Regions from separate parts of the Rahnella selenatireducens genome, predicted to be linked through region 3. Evidence: predicted binding sites of a transcription regulator. Region 3 holds the regulator's gene; each other region holds the start of a gene.

Region 1 (6,062 bases), 530 kb from region 3:
GGATTTATTGTCTCAGGCTGCCGCCGCGCAAGGCTTGCGTGCTCAGGAACTGGCCGCACGCGCTGAAAGTATGGCGCTGGTTGGACGTCTGGATCAGGCAATTGAAATGCTGAGTAATGCCAGTGCATTGCAGAAATTAGGCAGCCTGGAACAGGCACGTTACGACGCACGTATTGATCAGCTCCGCCAGTTGCAGGGGCGTTTCCGTCAGTATCAGAAAGGCTGATGTCTGAATCTATCAGGGAGAAAGTTATGTCAGGTGAAGTTGCGATTTATCACAATCCGCGCTGCTCAAAGAGTCGCGAAACGTTGAAACTGCTGGAAGATGAAGGCATTACGCCGGAAGTGATCCTGTATCTGGACATGCCTCCGTCTGTCGAAACGTTGCAATATTTGCTGAAAAAACTGGGCTTCAGCTCTGCGCGGGAGTTAATCCGTAAAGGCGAGGAGATTTATAAGACGCTGAATCTGGCCGATAAAAATCTGAGTGAGGCCCAGCTTTTACAGGCGATGGTGGAAAACCCGAAACTGATTGAACGTCCGATTGTGATCGCCAACGGCAAAGCGCGTTTAGGCCGGCCACCGGAACAGGTGAAAGAGATTTTGTAATTGCCCGCGTCAAATTCGGGTTCGTCACACGAACCCGGATCCTCTCCGGTCCCCCCTGATTTACAGCCCGAGAATTTCTTTCACAAACGGGATCGTGAGTTTCCGCTGCGCTGTGATGGACGCGCGATCGAGCTGATCCAGCGTCATGAACAATGTCCGCATTTCGCGATCCAGACGTTTTAACAGGAAACGCCCCACATCCTCCGGCAATTCAAAACCGCGCAGTTTGGCGCGCAGCTGTAATGCCTGAAGTTTTTCTTCATCGGAAAGCGGTTGGAGTTTGTAGATTTGCCCCCAGTCGAGGCGGGAAGCGAGATCCGGCAAGCTGAGATTCAGCTGGCGCGGAGGACGATCGCCGGTAATAAACAGGCGCGTGCGGCCAGTTTCGAGAATGCGGTTATAAAGATGGAAAACGGCCGCTTCCCATTCATCATCTCCGGCAATCCCTTCGATATTATCAATGCAAACCAGCGCCAGATGCTCCATGCCGTCCAGCACTTCAGGGACGAAATAAGCGCGCTTGTCTAAAGGCACATAACCCACGGCTTCACCGCGTTGCGATAATTCGGCGCAGGCTGCATGTAAAAGATGGCTGCGGCCACCGCCTTCACGGGACCAGAAATAAATGTACGTGCCGTGTTCCTGTTGCAATGCGGTCTGAATCGCAGAAAGCAGAGAAGAGTTTTCCCCCGGATGAAAACTGGCAAAAATCTCATCATCGGGCAGATAAAGTGGCAGGGAAAGCTGTGCCGGCGTATTCAGAAGCACCTCAACCAAAGCGGTATGAAGACCGCAGATGTTGTCACGTCAATAAAAGGAACTGCCGAATTCTAGCAAGGATCCGCGGTGAAATGAACTGTGCCCGGTGCAACCGCTTGCGATCCGAGCACCAGACCGGTTGCGTGCTGGCAAACCGGTCAGGAATGATCCCCCTCAGGCTGGCGGATTTTCCCGCTCGTCTTCAACATCAATGATCTGTTCTTCGCCACGGAAAATCTCAATCACTTTGAACAGCAGGCTCAGGAAGATACCGACAATCGTGGCCAGCGCCATGCCTTTTAGCTCCGCCGCACCGATGTGGATCTTCGCGCCGCTGACGCCGATGATCAGGATCACCGCAGTCAGGATCAGGTTCTGCGCTTTGTTGTAATCCACTTTAGATTCAATCAGCACGCGGATACCGGACGCGCCAATCACACCGTACAACAGCAGAGAAACGCCACCCATCACCGGAACCGGAACGGCCTGAATTGCCGCTGCCAGTTTTCCGATACAGGAAAGCAGAATTGCCAGAATCGCCGCGCCGCCGATAACCCATGTGCTGTAAACCTTGGTGATCGCCATCACGCCAATATTTTCGCCATACGTGGTGTTTGGCGTAGAACCGAAGAAACCGGATAACACGGTAGAAAGGCCGTTAGCCAGCATCGAGCGGTGCAGGCCCGGATCACGCAGCAAATCTTTCTTCACAATGTTGGCCGTCACGACTAAATGCCCGACGTGCTCGGCAATAACCACCAGCGCTGCAGGCAAAATGGTCAGGATCGCCACCCATTCGAAACGCGGTGTGTAGAAAGTTGGCAGAGCAAACCAGTGCGCGTTTGCAATCGCAGAAACATCCACAACGCCCATAAAGAAGGACAGCGCATACCCCACCAGCACGCTAATCAGAATCGGGATAATGGCGAGGAATCCACGGAACAGAACGGAGCCCAGAATAGTCACCGACAGCGTCACCAGAGAGATGATGATCGTCTTGGAATCCACCGGCACGCCGTCAGCCGGCAACAAACCGGCCATATTGGCAGCCACTCCGGCCAGCTCCAGCCCGATGACGGCAACGATTGCGCCCATCGCCGCAGGCGGGAACATCACGTTAATCCAGCCAATCCCGGCTTTCTTAACAATCAGCGCCACCAGGCAGAACAACAGGCCGCAGGCAATGAATCCGCCCAGCGCCACTTCATACCCCATCGGTAACAGCAACAGCACCGGTGAAATGAACGCGAAGCTTGAACCCAGATAGGCCGGTATTTTCCCTTTACAGACAAATAAATACAGCAAAGTCCCTATGCCATTGAACAGCAGCACCGTTGCCGGGTTAATTTTGAACAGAATGGGAACCAGAACGGTGGCACCAAACATGGCAAACAGATGCTGGAAACTCAGGGGGATTGTCTGCAGTAAAGGCGGACGTTCGCTTACCCCGATGACACGACGGGTCATAAATTGATCCTCTGTGAATGATGACGAGTAAAAAAAAATCAAAAAAAAGCCGACTTCTCAGTCGGCTATTGCTTGCTGCTTACTTGGTACCAAATATCTTGTCGCCCGCATCGCCGAGCCCCGGCATGATGTAGCCTTTCTCGTTGAGCCCCTGATCCACCGAGGCGGTGTACAGCTCGACGTCCGGGTGCGCAGCTTCGAGAGCGGCGATCCCTTCCGGTGCCGCCACCAGCACCAGAACTTTAATGCTCTGGCAGCCCGCTTTTTTCAGCAGGTCGATGGTCGCGATCATGGAACCGCCGGTTGCCAGCATCGGGTCAACCACCAGCGCCAGACGTTCTTCGATGTTAGACACCAGCTTCTGGAAATACGGCACAGGCTTCAGGGTTTCTTCATCGCGGTACACGCCTACCACGCTGATACGCGCGCTCGGGACGTGTTCAAGTACGCCTTCCATCATGCCCAGACCGGCACGCAGAATTGGCACAACGGTAATTTTCTTGCCCTTGATCTGGTCGATTTCAACCGGACCGCACCAACCTTCGATAGTCACTTTTTCAGTTTCTAAATCGGCAGTCGCTTCATACGTCAGAAGACTACCCACCTCAGAAGCCAGTTCGCGAAAACGTTTCGTGCTGATGTCGTTTTCACGCATCAGGCCCAGCTTGTGTTTCACCAGCGGGTGTTTCACCTCGACGATCTTCATTATTTATTCTCCTAAGGTGGTTGGGCTGCAAAAAAAAAATCGCGAGATTATAACGCCATTTTTTTTGAACGCCATACGAATTAGCCTGATCTGGATCATCAGGAACCCGGTTAGAGTATAGTCAGCCTGAAAACATCATCCGAATAAGGCGCTCGCAAACGTTTGCTTCCACTGTTAGAATTGCCGCGCATTATTTTTCAACCACCAACCCAAACCGCCGTGGGGACTTCGCAGTGACCGACAAAACCTCTCTCAGCTATAAAGACGCAGGCGTAGATATCGATGCCGGTAACGCATTGGTAGATCGCATTAAAGGTGTAGTAAAACAGACCCGTCGCCCGGAAGTTATGGGTGGATTGGGCGGTTTTGGTGCTCTCTGCGCGCTGCCGCAAAAATACCGCGAACCCGTGCTGGTTTCAGGTACCGACGGCGTTGGCACCAAGCTGCGTCTGGCAATGGATTTAAAACGCCACGATACCATCGGTATCGACCTGGTCGCGATGTGCGTCAACGATTTGATCGTTCAGGGCGCTGAACCGCTGTTCTTTCTCGATTACTACGCCACCGGCAAACTGGACGTTGATACCGCCGCCAGCGTGATCACCGGTATTGCAGAAGGCTGTAAACAGTCTGGGTGTGCGTTAGTTGGCGGCGAAACCGCCGAAATGCCGGGGATGTACCACGGCGAAGATTACGACGTCGCGGGCTTCTGCGTCGGCGTGGTGGAAAAATCAGAAATTATCGACGGCAGCAAAGTAGCTGACGGCGACGTGTTGATCGGCCTGGCCGCCAGCGGCCCGCATTCCAACGGCTACTCACTGGTGCGCAAAATTCTGGAAGTCAGCAAAACCAATCCGGAAACTACCGATCTGGCAGGCAAATCGCTGGCCGACCATCTGCTTGCACCGACCAAAATTTACGTAAAATCGATCCTGAATCTGATCGAAAACGTCGAGGTGCACGGTATCGTTCACCTGACCGGTGGCGGCTTCTGGGAGAATATTCCGCGCGTTCTGCCGGAAAATACTCAGGTCATCATTAATGAATCAAGCTGGCAGTGGCCGGATGTCTTTACCTGGCTGCAAACCGCCGGTAACGTCAGCCGTCACGAAATGTATCGTACCTTCAACTGCGGTGTCGGCATGCTGGTAGCACTTCCGGCTGAGCTGGCGGAACAGGCGATTGCTTTACTGAACGATAATGGCGAAAAAGCGTGGAAAATTGGCTACATTAAAGCCTCTGACTCCGCTGAACGTGTTGTCATCCAGTAATTCAACTCACTGAAGACAGGTATAAAAATGAAAAGGATTGTGGTTCTGGTATCGGGCGAGGGAAGCAATTTACAGGCCCTGATCGATGCCTGCCAGCAGGGAAGAATCAACGCAGAAATCTGCGCTGTTTTCAGTAATAAATCCGCCGCTTACGGGCTTGAAAGAGCCCGTTCAGCCCACATTCCGGCGCATGCGCTGGATGTGAAAGCCTACGAAGATCGGGCTGCATTTGACGTCGCACTGGCCGATGCCATTGATTCGTTCCAACCTGATCTGGTGGTACTTGCCGGGTATATGCGCATCCTCACCGCAGAGTTTGTCCAGCGTTTTGCCGGACGAATGATCAACATCCACCCTTCCCTGTTGCCGAAATATCCGGGTCTTCACACTCATCGTCAGGCGATTGAAAATCAGGATACTGAACACGGCACGTCGGTGCATTTTGTCACAGAGCAGCTTGATGGCGGCCCGGTCATATTACAGGCGAAAGTCCCGGTGTTTACCGAAGATACAGAAGAAGAGCTGGTGGCGCGTGTGCAAACACAGGAACACAGCATTTATCCGCTGGTGGTCAGCTGGTTTATTGAAGGACGTTTGTCCCTGAAAAATGGTCAGGCGTTACTGGATAACAATCCACTACCTGAACAGGGTTACGCGGCAGATTAATCTGCTTAATCGCGATGATTTCACTATAAACCGGCTCCGTGCCGGTTTTTTATTTTCTACCATTTGACACTTGTTTACATTTCACCCGATATAATGCCCATCCCGGCGCACGTTTAAACGTCGTTTGTGCGCCGACCTTCATCTGAAACACGGTTGTTTCAGATCTCATATTCACGAAGGTTACCTCAGGTAAAACGGCTTTTTGATTTTTTGAGGAACACCCCATGTTTAGCAATAACAGCGTCAGATTACGTCCACTGGAAAAGGATGACCTGTCGTTTGTTCACCGTCTTGATAATAACGCCAGCATCATGCGTTACTGGTTTGAAGAGCCTTACGAGGCGTTCGTCGAACTGACAGATCTCTATAACAAACATATTCATGACCAAAGCGAGCGTCGCTTTATTATTGAATTCCAGGGCGGGCCGGTCGGATTAGTCGAACTGGTCGAAATTAATCATATTCACCGCCGCGCGGAATTTCAGATAATCATCGACCCGCAGCATCAGGGCAAAGGCTTTGCCGGTGATGCCGTCCGCCTGGCCATGGATTATGCCTTCTCCGTTCTGAACCTCTATAAACTG
Region 2 (6,062 bases), on a different contig from region 3:
CACGCGATGTTGTGCTGTCTGATGCCATGCTGGGCTATTTACAATTTACCAGCAGCGTTGAAGCCAATGGCGACACCTGGCTTTACAGCAATGTGCCATACAAAATGACCACGCCGCCGCTGACCGTGATTAATCAGTGGCAACTGGCTGTCCGTCAGGGCGACACGGCACATTATCTGTCAACACTGACGCCGCAACATCCTTATTACGCCAAAATGCACGATGCCCTCAGGCTGATGCTGGCGGACAATCGTCCGTGGCCTGTAATGACGGGTGCCGCCAGTTTGCGGCCCGATCAAATCAGCGATGATGTGCCTGCGCTGCGCGAAATTCTCACGCGCACCGGCATGATGGTGGCGTCAGCGGAAGAGGCTAAATCGCCGAAGCCGACCGATGAAACTATTGCGCCAAATGTACCGGGAAGTGCGGCGAATGATGATTTGTCCGTCGATGAAGCCGCCGATAAAGCCCAATCTGCAACGCCTGCAGTGAGCCCTTCTGCGACGTCGATTCAGGATGTATTGCCGACGGTTCAGGCCGGTGGAACGCCTGCACCTGCTGCGCCGGTGGCTGTATCGAATAACCAGTACACCTCCGATCTGGTCGAAGCCGTTAAACGCTTCCAGAAATGGCAGGGGTTAGAAGCTGACGGCATCATTGGCGGACGTACCCGCCAGTGGCTGAATGCATCTCCGCAACTGCGTGCCACTTTGCTGGCGCTGAATATTCAACGTTTACGTATTCTGCCGGGCAATGTGAATACTGGCATTATGGTGAATATTCCAAACTACCAGCTCACGTATTATCTCAACGGCAGTGAAGTTTTGTCTTCGCGGGTCATTGTGGGGCGTCCGAGCCGGAAAACACCGTTGATGAGCAGTGCGCTGAATAACGTCGTAGTGAATCCACCGTGGAACGTGCCGACAACGTTGGTACGCGAAGATATCGTGCCGAAAGCCAGGAATAATCCGACGTACTTCCAGCAGCACGGTTATCAGGTCTTGTCCGGCTGGACTAATGATGCGGAAGTGATTGATCCGGCGATGATTGACTGGGCGATGGTTTCGCCAGGTCATTTCCCGTATCGCATCCGTCAGGCACCGGGCGCAAGCAATTCTCTTGGCCGCTATAAATTTAATATGCCAAGTTCCGACGCTATCTATTTGCATGACACGCCTAACCACAATCTGTTCAGCAAAGACATTCGTGCGCTGAGCTCGGGGTGTGTGAGGGTGAATAAAGCCTCTGAGCTGGCCAATATGCTTTTGCAGGATGCGGGCTGGAACGATACCCGAATTTCTTCTGCCCTTCAGGGTGGCAATACGACGTATGTGGCGATCCGCCATCATATACCGGTAAAACTGTTCTATCTGACGGCGTGGGTAGCTGACGACGGTAAGCCGCAATTCCGCACAGATATTTACAATTACGATGCGACTGTGCGATCGGGCGCACAAATTTTGCCTCAGGCAGAAATTTTGCTCCAATAAATGCAGTAAAACTAATCTGATAAGGGTCTGAATATTTGGCCTGACAACGAGCGTGAGCTACTGGCACGCTCGTTTTGCTTTACAGGGTCCCTTGACTCGCAGAAATTTGGCGGTTAAGGTTCAAAACGGTTCCGAACGGAGCTTATTTTTGACTCTCTTACCGGATAGTAAACTGTTCATGAATGAAATCGACAAACATCGCCGTAAATGGCTGGCATTAGGCAGTGCCGCTATGGGGATTGCATTGCTTCCGAGTCGTGCATTCGCCACTCTTTCCACACCTCGTCCGCGTATTTTAGTGGTTAATAATCTGAATACCGGCGAAACCCTCAAAACTGAGTTTTTTGATGGAAAGCGTTATAACAAGGATGAGTTGGCCCGGTTGAATCATCTGTTCAGGGACTATCGTGCGGAAAAAGTAAAAAGCATCGATCCCGCGCTTTTCGATCATCTTTATCGTTTGCAGGTTATGCTCGGTGGAACGAATAAACCGGTGCAACTGATTTCCGGGTACCGTTCTCTGGCCACGAATAACAGCATGCGTGAACCGGGAAGCGGCGTGGCAAAACACAGTTACCACACGCTCGGGCAGGCAATGGATTTCCATATCCAGGGAATTGAACTGAGTAATATCCGCAAAGCAGCATTAAAAATGCGGATGGGTGGTGTAGGATATTATCCACGAAGTAACTTTGTGCACATTGATACCGGGCCAGCACGAACCTGGTAGTGTGCGTCATTAATGGCCTGCCCAAACGGACAGGCCATTTTGTGGAGCCCTATGAAATTCCATCTTATTACTGTCACGGCTTTCAGCCAAAATTGCTCACTGATTTGGTGTACAAAAACAAATCAGGCCGCGCTTGTCGACCCGGGCGGTGATGCAGCAAAAATAATCCGCGAAGTCTCCGATAAAGGTGTGCTGGTCACGCAAGTTTTGCTGACTCACGGCCATCTTGATCACGTCGGTGCAGCAGCAGAACTGGCCGCCCATTATCAGGTGCCGGTCATCGGGCCACAAAAAGAAGATCAGTTCCTGCTCGATGCGCTACCGACACAAAGCCAGATGTTTGGTCTTGACCATTGTGACCCGCTCACGCCAGATACCTGGCTGGAAGAAGGGGACACCGTGACCGTGGGTGAAGAGATGCTTTCTGTGTTGCATTGCCCGGGACATACGCCGGGACACATTGTTTTCATCAATAATAAAACACGGCTGGCCGTTTCCGGTGATGTAATCTTTAAAGGCGGAGTAGGGCGCAGTGATTTCCCGCGTGGTGATCATCAGGCGCTGATTCACTCCATCAAAACAAAATTATTGCCGCTGGGTGATGATATCGTCTTTATTCCGGGTCATGGTGAAATGTCCGATTTCGGCTACGAACGTAAAACCAACCCCTTCCTGCAGGATGAAATGCCGGTCTGGTAAATTTTTTTAACTGCCAGAATACAAAAAGCCCGTCGTTATCTGACGGGCTTTTTAATGGAATTCAGAAATACGAATTCTTACAGTACGGCGACAATGGCTTCACACAACGGAGCCATGTTATCGAGTGTAATACCGGCTACGTTAATACGGCCAGAGTTCACCGCGTAAACACCGAATTCATCACGCAAACGCAATACCTGATCTTTGGTCAGGCCGCTGAAAGAGAACATCCCGTTCTGATTAATAATAAAGCTGAAGTCCTGCTGCGCGCCTTTTTCCTGCAACGTGCTGACAAACAACTGGCGCATGCGATGGATGCGCTGACGCATATCGCTTAGCTCCTGTTCCCACAGCGTGCGGAGTGCTTCATTACCCAGAATAGTGGCAACAACGGCTGCGCCGTGTGCTGGCGGGTTGGAGTAGTTTGCACGGATAACCGATTTCATCTGGCTGAATGCGCGGTCTGCTGTTTCGGCATCGGCCGTTACTAACGTACAGGCACCCACGCGCTCATTGTATAAACCAAAGTTCTTCGAGTAAGAGCTCGCGACCAGCAATTCTTTATGATTAGCCACAAACAGGCGCAGCCCGGCAGCGTCTTCTTCCAGACCTTTGGCGAAACCCTGATAGGCAAAATCAAACAGCGGCAACCAGCCTTTGGCGACAGACAATTCCGCCAGTTTAGCCCATTGTTCTTCCGTCGGATCGATACCCGTCGGGTTATGGCAGCAACCATGAAATAGCACCACGTCGCCAGCCTGTGTTTCGCTCAGGCTTTTCAGCATGCCATCAAAGTCGAGGCTGTGATTGGCGGCGTCGTAATAATTATATTCCGCAACGTCCAGACCCGCAGCCGAGAAAACACCTTTATGATTCGGCCAGCTTGGGTTGCTGACCCACACGCGTTTGGCACTGGTTTGTGTGGCGATAAAATCTGCGGCGATACGCAACGCGCCGGTACCGCCCGGAGTTTGCGCCGTGCGGGCACGTTTGTCGGCAATCACAGCGCTGTCTTTGCCAAACAGCAATTCCTGGGTGCAACGCGCGAAATCAGGTAACCCGTCGATGCTCAGATAGGTTTTTGTCGTTTCATTTTCCAACAGGAATTGTTCGGCTTTCTTCACACTGGCCAGAACCGGCGTTTTACCGGTTTCATCTTTATAAACACCAATCCCCAGATTGATTTTATTTGAGCGGTCGTCAGCGCGGAAAAGATCGGAAAGACCCAGAATCGGGTCGGCAGGTGCTGCAGTGATTTTTTCAAACATGTTGGAAACTTCCATAGCCTGATATTTCGAAAGAGGGCATCAGGGTAACGCCGGAGCCTCTTTTTGCCAACCGTTTGCGGCAAAAAGAAAGCAGAGTTGTGAGAAGGCGTGCGAGATTAAAATAATTTATGAGATGAGGTGGCAAAGCGGTTTTTCGGCAAACGCATAAATGCAAAAGGCAGGGCCGAAGCCCTGCCTTAATATCCATTTTGATTCGCCCGAAAGCGCATCGTTAAGCAATATTAGAACTGGTAAACCAGACCCAGAGCGACGATATCGTCAGTTGCGATGCCGTTAGCTTTGGTAAAGTCATTGTCATCCAGCAGGTTGATTTTGTAGTCAACATAGGTAGACATGTTTTTGTTGAAGTAGTAAGTCGTACCTACTTCTACATATTTCACCAGATCCTGGTCGTCGCCGTAAGAGCTGTTCAGCTGCTTGCCTTTAGATTGCAGGTAAGCAACAGATGGGCGCAGACCGAAGTCGAACTGGTACTGTGCAATAACTTCGAAGTTCTGAGTTTTGTTAGCGAATTGCTGTTGGCCATCACGAGTACCGTTAGCTGCGCCGTTACCCAGTGAGGTGTTACCAAACGGAGTCATGTTGTTTGTTTCAGCATACATGGCTGCCAGGTAAACGCCGTTAGCGTCGAATTTGGTACCGACTGTCCAAACGTCAGCTTTGTCGCCGTTGCCGTCTGCAGTCTGAGCATCAGTACGGTCAGAAGATGCGTAAGCCGCACCCACGCTGACGCCTGCGCCGATGTCATAGGTGCTGGAAATCGCGTAACCGTCACCGTTTTGTTTAGAAACATCACGGCCGTCGTTCTCGTTTTTACCCTGATATTGTAGAGCAAAGTTCAGGCCATCAACCAGACCGAAGAAATTGGTATTACGGTAAGTTGCAACACCGTTTGCACGGCCAACCATGTAGTTGTCAGTGATGGTGTAAGTGTCGCCGCCGTATTCTGGCAGGTTATCGGTCCATGCTTCAACGTCGTAGACTGCGCCGTAGTTACGACCATAGTCGAAAGAACCTGCATCGCCGAATTTCAGACCAGCAAAGCCCAGACGGGTTTTGTTGCCATCAGTACCCTGGCTTTCAGAGTGGTTAGCCTGGACGTTATATTCCCACTGGCCGTAACCGGTCAGTTGGTCTGCAATTTGAGTTTCGCCTTTAAAGCCGAAACGAACGTAAGTCTGGTCACCATCATTACCTTTGTCATCAGAGAAGTAATGCAGACCATCAACTTTACCGTAAAGATCCAGCTTGTTGCCGTCTTTGTTATAAACTTCTGCTGCATTAGCTGCACCAGCGACTAACAGAGCTGGGATTACTACTGCAAGAATGTTGCGCTTCATCATTATTATTACCCTCATTGGTTTTATATGGACACCTGCCACTGCCCTAAATAATTCTTTACGGAACTATTCGTGAGAGTTTGGTGTCTCCTGTGTCTGAACGCACTATTCCATCCGAGGTTCGCTTAATCCATAGCGAAAATGCTACTAAATTACTAAATATGTTTCAGTGAGAAAAATTGTATTTCAAAATGTGTATTTAAAGGAACTTTGTGACGGGGATCTATCTTTAAAAATGGCGAAGGCCAGCTAAGCTGGCCTTCGAATTGTGGCAATTTTGTAAAATAAAAATACGTTATTTAATTAGAAGGTTGCATTACGTGGTGTCCGAGGGAACGGGATTACGTCGCGCACGTTTTGGACACCGGTCACATAAGCTACTAAACGTTCAAACCCTAACCCGAAACCGGAGTGTGGCACGGTGCCGTAACGACGAAGATCGCGATACCACCAGTAATCTTCTTGTTTCAGACCCATTTCAGCCATACGGGCGTCCAGAACATCCAGACGCTCT
Region 3 (6,062 bases):
TATCGAGTAAACGCTGGCCCGGTTTCAGTTGCAGTTTATCGCAGATCATTTTGAGTTTAGCTTCCTGCGCTTCTTCAAGCGTCGTGGCGTCTTTCCAGTAGCCACAGGAATATTGCATATATGGGTCGAGCATCAGAGTGAATAAATCATTACCCAAATCGTAATGTTCTTTCCCAACGATCCACGCACGTTTGCGGGATTGCAGATTGGTTAGGCGTGCAGCTGCGATGCGCAGTGTATCTTTGAAATGGTGGGGGAGTTTATTTTCCAAACCTGCACGGAGAACACGCTGGAAAAATATATCAAGGCGCTCACATTCCCACCAACCATCCATATAGCTTTCACCCAGACCCAAAGAACCTTCCTGTAAAACACGCTTGAAGAAGTCAGTGTTTTTTACTTTAAGGTCGAAAGGGCGATTACCGTTAACCTGGATGTCTGCCGTAGCCAGCAATTCACTGACTATCCGATACCACTGATTGTCCTGAATGCTTTGGTCTTCTATACACGATGAACTCATAGCTTCTCCATCACTTTCTCTTCTGACTTATTAACCTGCCGGGAAAAGCAAAGGCAATTTGTGCAGGTCTTTATGAGAACAGACGACTCGCGCCACGTCCGATATTCGACACCTACAGAGGAAATTTAGAAGAACACCCGCACACAAATGGCGTGCAGGAAAATCATCCTTGAAAAATAAACCAGAATAAATAGTGTGACGCGACCCTCGCGCCGGCGCTAAGTATGTAATAAAAGTATTGTAAAAATGCTATTTTATTGGGTTTTGTTGAGTATAGGCTCGCTGGCAGGCATTCTCAATAGTTAATCGCGACGAATGAAAATGTCCATTAAGTGATTGTTACTTAAGGTCATTATTGCGATCAGTTCGCATGCCTTGCTTGCTGTTTCTGCTCCGGTTCCTGTTCACCGGATTGCCCTTCTTCCTGACGCAGTGACAGCCAGCGGCCTAAAACTACCAACAGTAGTGTAGACAGCATCGTGGTGACTGTCGCCATGAGTGGTTGCACAATAAATGCGGAAACCAGCAGACTCGCGAGGAAACACAAACCCAACTGCAGGGTATTTTGCAACGCCGCGGCCTTACCTGTATTAGCAGTAAATGGCATTAATGCATTTGCGACAACAATGGGATAAATCGCGCCATTCACCAAAGCCATCATACAGAACGGAATTAACAGGCTCATCAGCCCGGCATCAGTAAATATAGCTACGCCGAACAGACCCGCAACACTGACGCCATAACCCGCCAACAGCCACGGCAGGATCTTATTCCCATCCGTTTTACTGATCAGTACGCGACATCCAAAACCGCCCAGCAGGAAAGCAATGGTCTGAGGAACATAGCTCAGGCCAATCACGCCCGGCGAATATCCCATGTCGCTGAGAATAAATGGAGAACCGGTCAGCCACGCGAAAAAGCCAGCAGAGCAGGCGGCATAAATCATCACATTACCGCTGTAAACCCGCGAAGCAAGAAGCTTCGCGAAACCGGCTTTATCTTCAGGGGCATGAACCTCCGGTGTCTTTTCGCGCAGAGTGAACGTGGTGATCAGCAGGATAACGGCTACGCCGGTCAGCAGAACGAAAATCGCCTCCCAGTCAAAATGATTAAGAACCCATGCGCCCAGCAGAGGGGCAAGCGCGGGGGAAAGCGCCACCAGCGGCATGATGCTGGCAAAGGTTTTTTTAGCAACATCGGCAGAAAAGCGATCTACCACCAGCGCCTGCCAGGTGACGGCGGCAGCACAGACGCCGACAGCTTGCAGGAAACGTAGCGCCAACAGGGCACGGACATTCTCAACCCACAGTACGCCCAGACAACCGACGACAAAGAGCGCTAAGCCGATCAGCAATACCGGTTTGCGACCGATCTTGTCGGACAGCGGCCCCCAAACCAACTGGCCGATGGCAAAGCCGCCCAGGAAAATGCTCAGGCTGGCGCTGATCATGCCCGGGCTGGTCATCAGGCTGGTTTGCATCGCGCTGAAGGCCGGAAGGTACATATCGGTCGCTAAAAAGCCAAGCATGCTCAGCCCGGCAAGATAGAGCATAAATCCAAGTGAGGGTTTCATTATTGTCTCTTTAATTTATTTAGTGCAGATGAATTGACGCAGAAATCATATCGGATGCGGAGTTTAACGCTTGGATAACAGGCTTGTGAAACGCTAATATTTGCATTCTGCTATCAAAAATATTGAAGGCTAAACAATGTGGTCCGAATATGCACTTGAAGTCGTGGACGCCGTCGCCCGAACAGGCAGTTTCAGCGCAGCCGCGCAGGATTTGCACCGCGTGCCGTCGGCCATCAGTTATACCGTGCGCCAGCTTGAACAATGGCTGGCCGTTCCTTTATTTGAGCGCAGACACCGTGACGTTGTTCTGACGCCCGCAGGGAAAGTTTTTGTCGATGAAGCACGGATTCTGACAAAAAAAATGATAGCTACCCGTCGCCAGTGTCAGCAGGTCGCAAACGGCTGGCGCGGAGAATTACGGGTGGCCGTCGACCGTATCGTTAAACCTGCGCGGACACGGCGGCTGGTGCTGGATTTCTACCGCCATTTCCCCGATACCGAGCTCATCATTCATTCGGAAGTCTTTAACGGTGTCTGGGACGCGCTGGTCGACGGGCGGGCAGATGTCGCCATCGGTGCGACGCGGGCGATCCCCGTCGGAGGGCGGTTCAGTTTCCGCGATATGGGTTTTATGGACTGGCATTGTGTGGTTAGCGTGCAACATCCGCTGGCGCAGACGTCGGGAATACTGAATGACGATCAGTTGCGGCCTTATCCTGCGCTTTGCCTGGAAGATACATCGCGGACATTGCCGAAACGCGATACCTGGACGCTGGATAACCAGCGGCGGCTGGTGGTTCCCGACTGGACGTGTGCGGTGGAATGTCTGAACGAAGGTTTATGTGTGGGGATGATGCCGGTTCACCGCGTGACGCCGTGGATTGAACAGCGGAAATTGCAGGTACTGTCGCTGGAAAATATCTTCCCCGACAGCCCGTGCTGCCTGACGTGGGATCAGAGCAATCCGTCGCCTTCGCTGGCGTGGCTGCTGGAATACATGGGCGATACGGAAACGATGAACCGGGAATGGTTGCGCGGCTGAAAAGAAAACGCCTGCATCGCAGGCGTCGAGTGAGAATTAACGGCGGTAATCCCGATACGGGCCGTCGGCCACAGAACGGCGCTCAACCAGTTTCGGATGCACTTCAATGGTCTGCGACTCTTCGCGTTTGCTGATAATTCTGTCCAGCAGCATGGTAAAGGCCATTTCGCCCAGACGTTCTTTTGGCTGATGAACTGTCGTCAGCGCCGGTGAGAAATAGCGCGCGTTACGCACGTTATCGTAGCCAATCACGGAAATATCCTGCGGTACGCGCAGGCCCAGTTCATCGGCGGCACAAATTGCGCCCATTGCCATTACGTCGCCGCCACAGAATACGGCCGTCGGACGGTTTTTCTGCATCAGAATTTTATGCATGGCCTGATAGCCCGATTCCGGCTCAAAGTCGCCCTGAACGACCCACTCTTCACGAAGAGGAATATTAGCTTCCGTCAGTGCTTTCACAAAGCCCTGAAAACGGCCGCCGCCGGTGTTTCGCGCCAGCTGTCCCGGGATCACGCCGATATCGCGATGACCGCGTTCAATCAGATAACGTCCGGCCATATAACCGCCTTCGAACGCGTTATCGATAATGCTGTCGGTGAAATTCTTACGCGCTTCGCCCCAGTCCATCACAACCATCGGGATGGAACGGTATTCTTCAAGCATATTTAGCAATTCGTCCGGATATTCCGCGCACATCACCAGTAAACCGTCGACGCGTTTTTGCGCCAGCATTTGCAGGTAGGCCTGTTGCTTCTCCAGATTATTGTGTGAGTTACACAAAATCAGCGTATAGCCTTTTGAGAAACAGCTGTTTTCCACGGCCTCAATCACTTCGGCGAAGTAGGGCGCTTCACTGGACGTTGCCAGCAGACCGATAGTTTTTGTGTTATTGACCTTCAGGCTGCGTGCCACAGCGCTGGGTGAATAGTGTAATTCTTTGATTGCAAGGAGAACCGCGGCTCGGGTTTCTTCGGCGACGAAACGGGTTTTATTGATGACGTGCGACACGGTTGTGGTGGAAACGCCAGCGCGCTTTGCGACATCTTTAATCGTTGCCATGTAAAAAATGACTCCTGTGCTCACGTGTTTCAGCACGTTAGCATTATGTTAATCGTTTGCTTGCGTGGATTTAACTGCGGACTTCGAAAAGGGCAGTGAAATCGTTGGGTGGATTCTTCAGAGTAAGGCGTGAAATGCTCTCGGGTGAAATCGACCGGCACACAGGCGTGGTAACCGACAATTTTCACTTATAATGCAGGAAAGTGGAAGTAAAATTGTCATGAACCTACTGTGATTCAGCACAAGATTTTAAATGCGAATTATGAGAAAATGCGTTGGCACACATTTAGTGTGGCTAAACCAACGCCACAATTTGATCCGTAAGGGGGTTTGATGGACAGCAACCTGAAATTTTCTTTGATCACTACGGTCTGCGCTTTGCTCGTGATTATTGCTTTCAGCTTTACCGCAGTGATGAACTGATTTGTGCGAAAGCCGCAATAAAAAAGGGCGATTACCTATAACAGGAATCGCCCTTTTCAATTTTACGCAGTCACCCATTCCGCCGATACTCTTCCCTGCAGAAACTCTTCGTTAAATGCTATTCAATGGCTGATTAGCGAAACTTCAGACTTAACGAATTGTTTATTATCGGATTGTCTTAGGGGTCATTACCCGTCGTGCGCCTACATAATGATCTTGCCAGTAATCGTCACCCAGTGAGGTGATCTTAATGTCTTCGCCGGTGCGCGGTGACTGGATAAACTTCCCGTTTCCTACGTAAACACCGACATGGTCTGCGGCGCCGCGGTTATTAATCCGGAAGAACACCAGATCGCCGGATTCTAATTCACCCCGTTTGACCGGAGCCGCATCGCGCAAGTGGTACATTTCATTGGCTGTGCGGGGCATTTTAATACGGATCAAATCTTTGTATGCGTAGTAGACCAGTCCGCTGCAATCGAAACCTGTATTCGGTGACGTTCCGCCCCAGCGGTAAGGTTTGCCGACCTGGTGCATCAGCTTGGTCATCGCGGTTTGCTGCGCATGCTGATAACGTTTTTTGTGTGTTGCGCTGAGCGTTATCGGCTTACTGTCTTCTTCACGTAACTTTTTGCCTTTGCGGTGGCGACCATACGCTTCTTTTTTACTGGCCTTTTCACTGCTGTTTTTGGCGAGAGAACGGTTTTTCGTTTCTTTCTCTGCTTTTTTCTCAGCCCGCGTTGTCTTGAGTGTCTTTTCTTTTTTACTCTCGGCCCGCGTCGTTTTTACTGTTTTTTCAGAAGGCGTCTTTCGCTTAACCAGTTCGGTGCTTTTTACTTTCTTCTTCGAAACTTTTTCCTGAGTTTTAGGTTCTGAAACCGGCGCGACTTTGGTTTTCTTGCTGGTTTTCGCAGCTGCTGTTTTTCGCTTTCGGCGTTCTTCCGGTGTGACCTGGTTGACATGACTCTTTCGCTGATCGGCAGCAACACGAGTCTGTGGCGACGCGTGAGCCATATTCAGAAACAGCTGGGTAAAGAGCAGCACAAAAAGCGTGAACAGTAAGCGCATAGCTTCGTTACCATGAGTGGTAGGGTTAAACATCAGGGATGTCAGAGTATTGCCTAAAAGAACGAGACAAAAAAGCACGAATTGCCTCGATTCTAGATCATATTGTGAGAAAAAGTTAATAGCTTTTTTTATGTCGAAATAACCGCCATTTTTAGTCAAAAAAATAACCACTTTTCATCATGTTATTATTTAAGTTAAAGAATGGGATTTTGCAAATCTGACATTATCGCCGAACGGCAAAAATGTTATTCTCGATGAATCTTTAAATATGTGAGCCTGAACGCAAGCGCTAAAGATTGTTTAGGAAAATGCCAGTATTCAGAAAGACCCCACAAAAATTGGCGTTTTTATCTGGTGGCAGCCATCGTTACAAT

What was found. The regulator PurR, encoded in region 3, represses purine synthesis genes. The targets are predictions, from matches to a motif close to CANGCAAACGTTTGCNTG.
Region 1: purM (phosphoribosylformylglycinamidine cyclo-ligase) is a predicted target of PurR. The motif match lies at 3,693-3,710, and genes of this name have one in related genera.
Region 2: ACLBVC_RS15585 (amino acid aminotransferase) is a predicted target of PurR. The motif match lies at 4,251-4,268, and genes of this name have one in related genera.

The regions. Positions count from the first base shown of each region.
Region 1 covers NZ_JBKEZJ010000001.1:527,401-533,462, forward strand. The annotation lists gene bepA (beta-barrel assembly-enhancing protease) at 1-226, shown strand, start outside; gene arsC (arsenate reductase (glutaredoxin)) at 253-609, shown strand; gene hda (DnaA inactivator Hda) at 670-1,377, opposite strand; gene uraA (uracil permease) at 1,543-2,835, opposite strand; gene upp (uracil phosphoribosyltransferase) at 2,915-3,541, opposite strand; gene purM (phosphoribosylformylglycinamidine cyclo-ligase) at 3,775-4,812, shown strand; gene purN (phosphoribosylglycinamide formyltransferase) at 4,840-5,478, shown strand; gene speG (spermidine N1-acetyltransferase) at 5,703-6,062, shown strand, end outside.
Region 2 covers NZ_JBKEZJ010000009.1:11,319-17,380, forward strand. The annotation lists gene ldtD (L,D-transpeptidase) at 1-1,490, shown strand, start outside; gene ACLBVC_RS15575 (YcbK family protein) at 1,669-2,220, shown strand; gene ACLBVC_RS15580 (MBL fold metallo-hydrolase) at 2,272-2,919, shown strand; gene ACLBVC_RS15585 (amino acid aminotransferase) at 2,997-4,187, opposite strand; gene ompC (porin OmpC) at 4,430-5,551, opposite strand; gene asnS (asparagine--tRNA ligase) at 5,852-6,062, opposite strand, start outside.
Region 3 covers NZ_JBKEZJ010000001.1:703-6,764, reverse strand. The annotation lists gene cfa (cyclopropane fatty acyl phospholipid synthase) at 1-520, opposite strand, end outside; gene punC (purine nucleoside transporter PunC) at 882-2,093, opposite strand; gene punR (DNA-binding transcriptional activator PunR) at 2,230-3,135, shown strand; gene purR (HTH-type transcriptional repressor PurR) at 3,172-4,197, opposite strand; gene cydH (cytochrome bd-I oxidase subunit CydH) at 4,531-4,620, shown strand; gene ACLBVC_RS00015 (C40 family peptidase) at 4,786-5,688, opposite strand.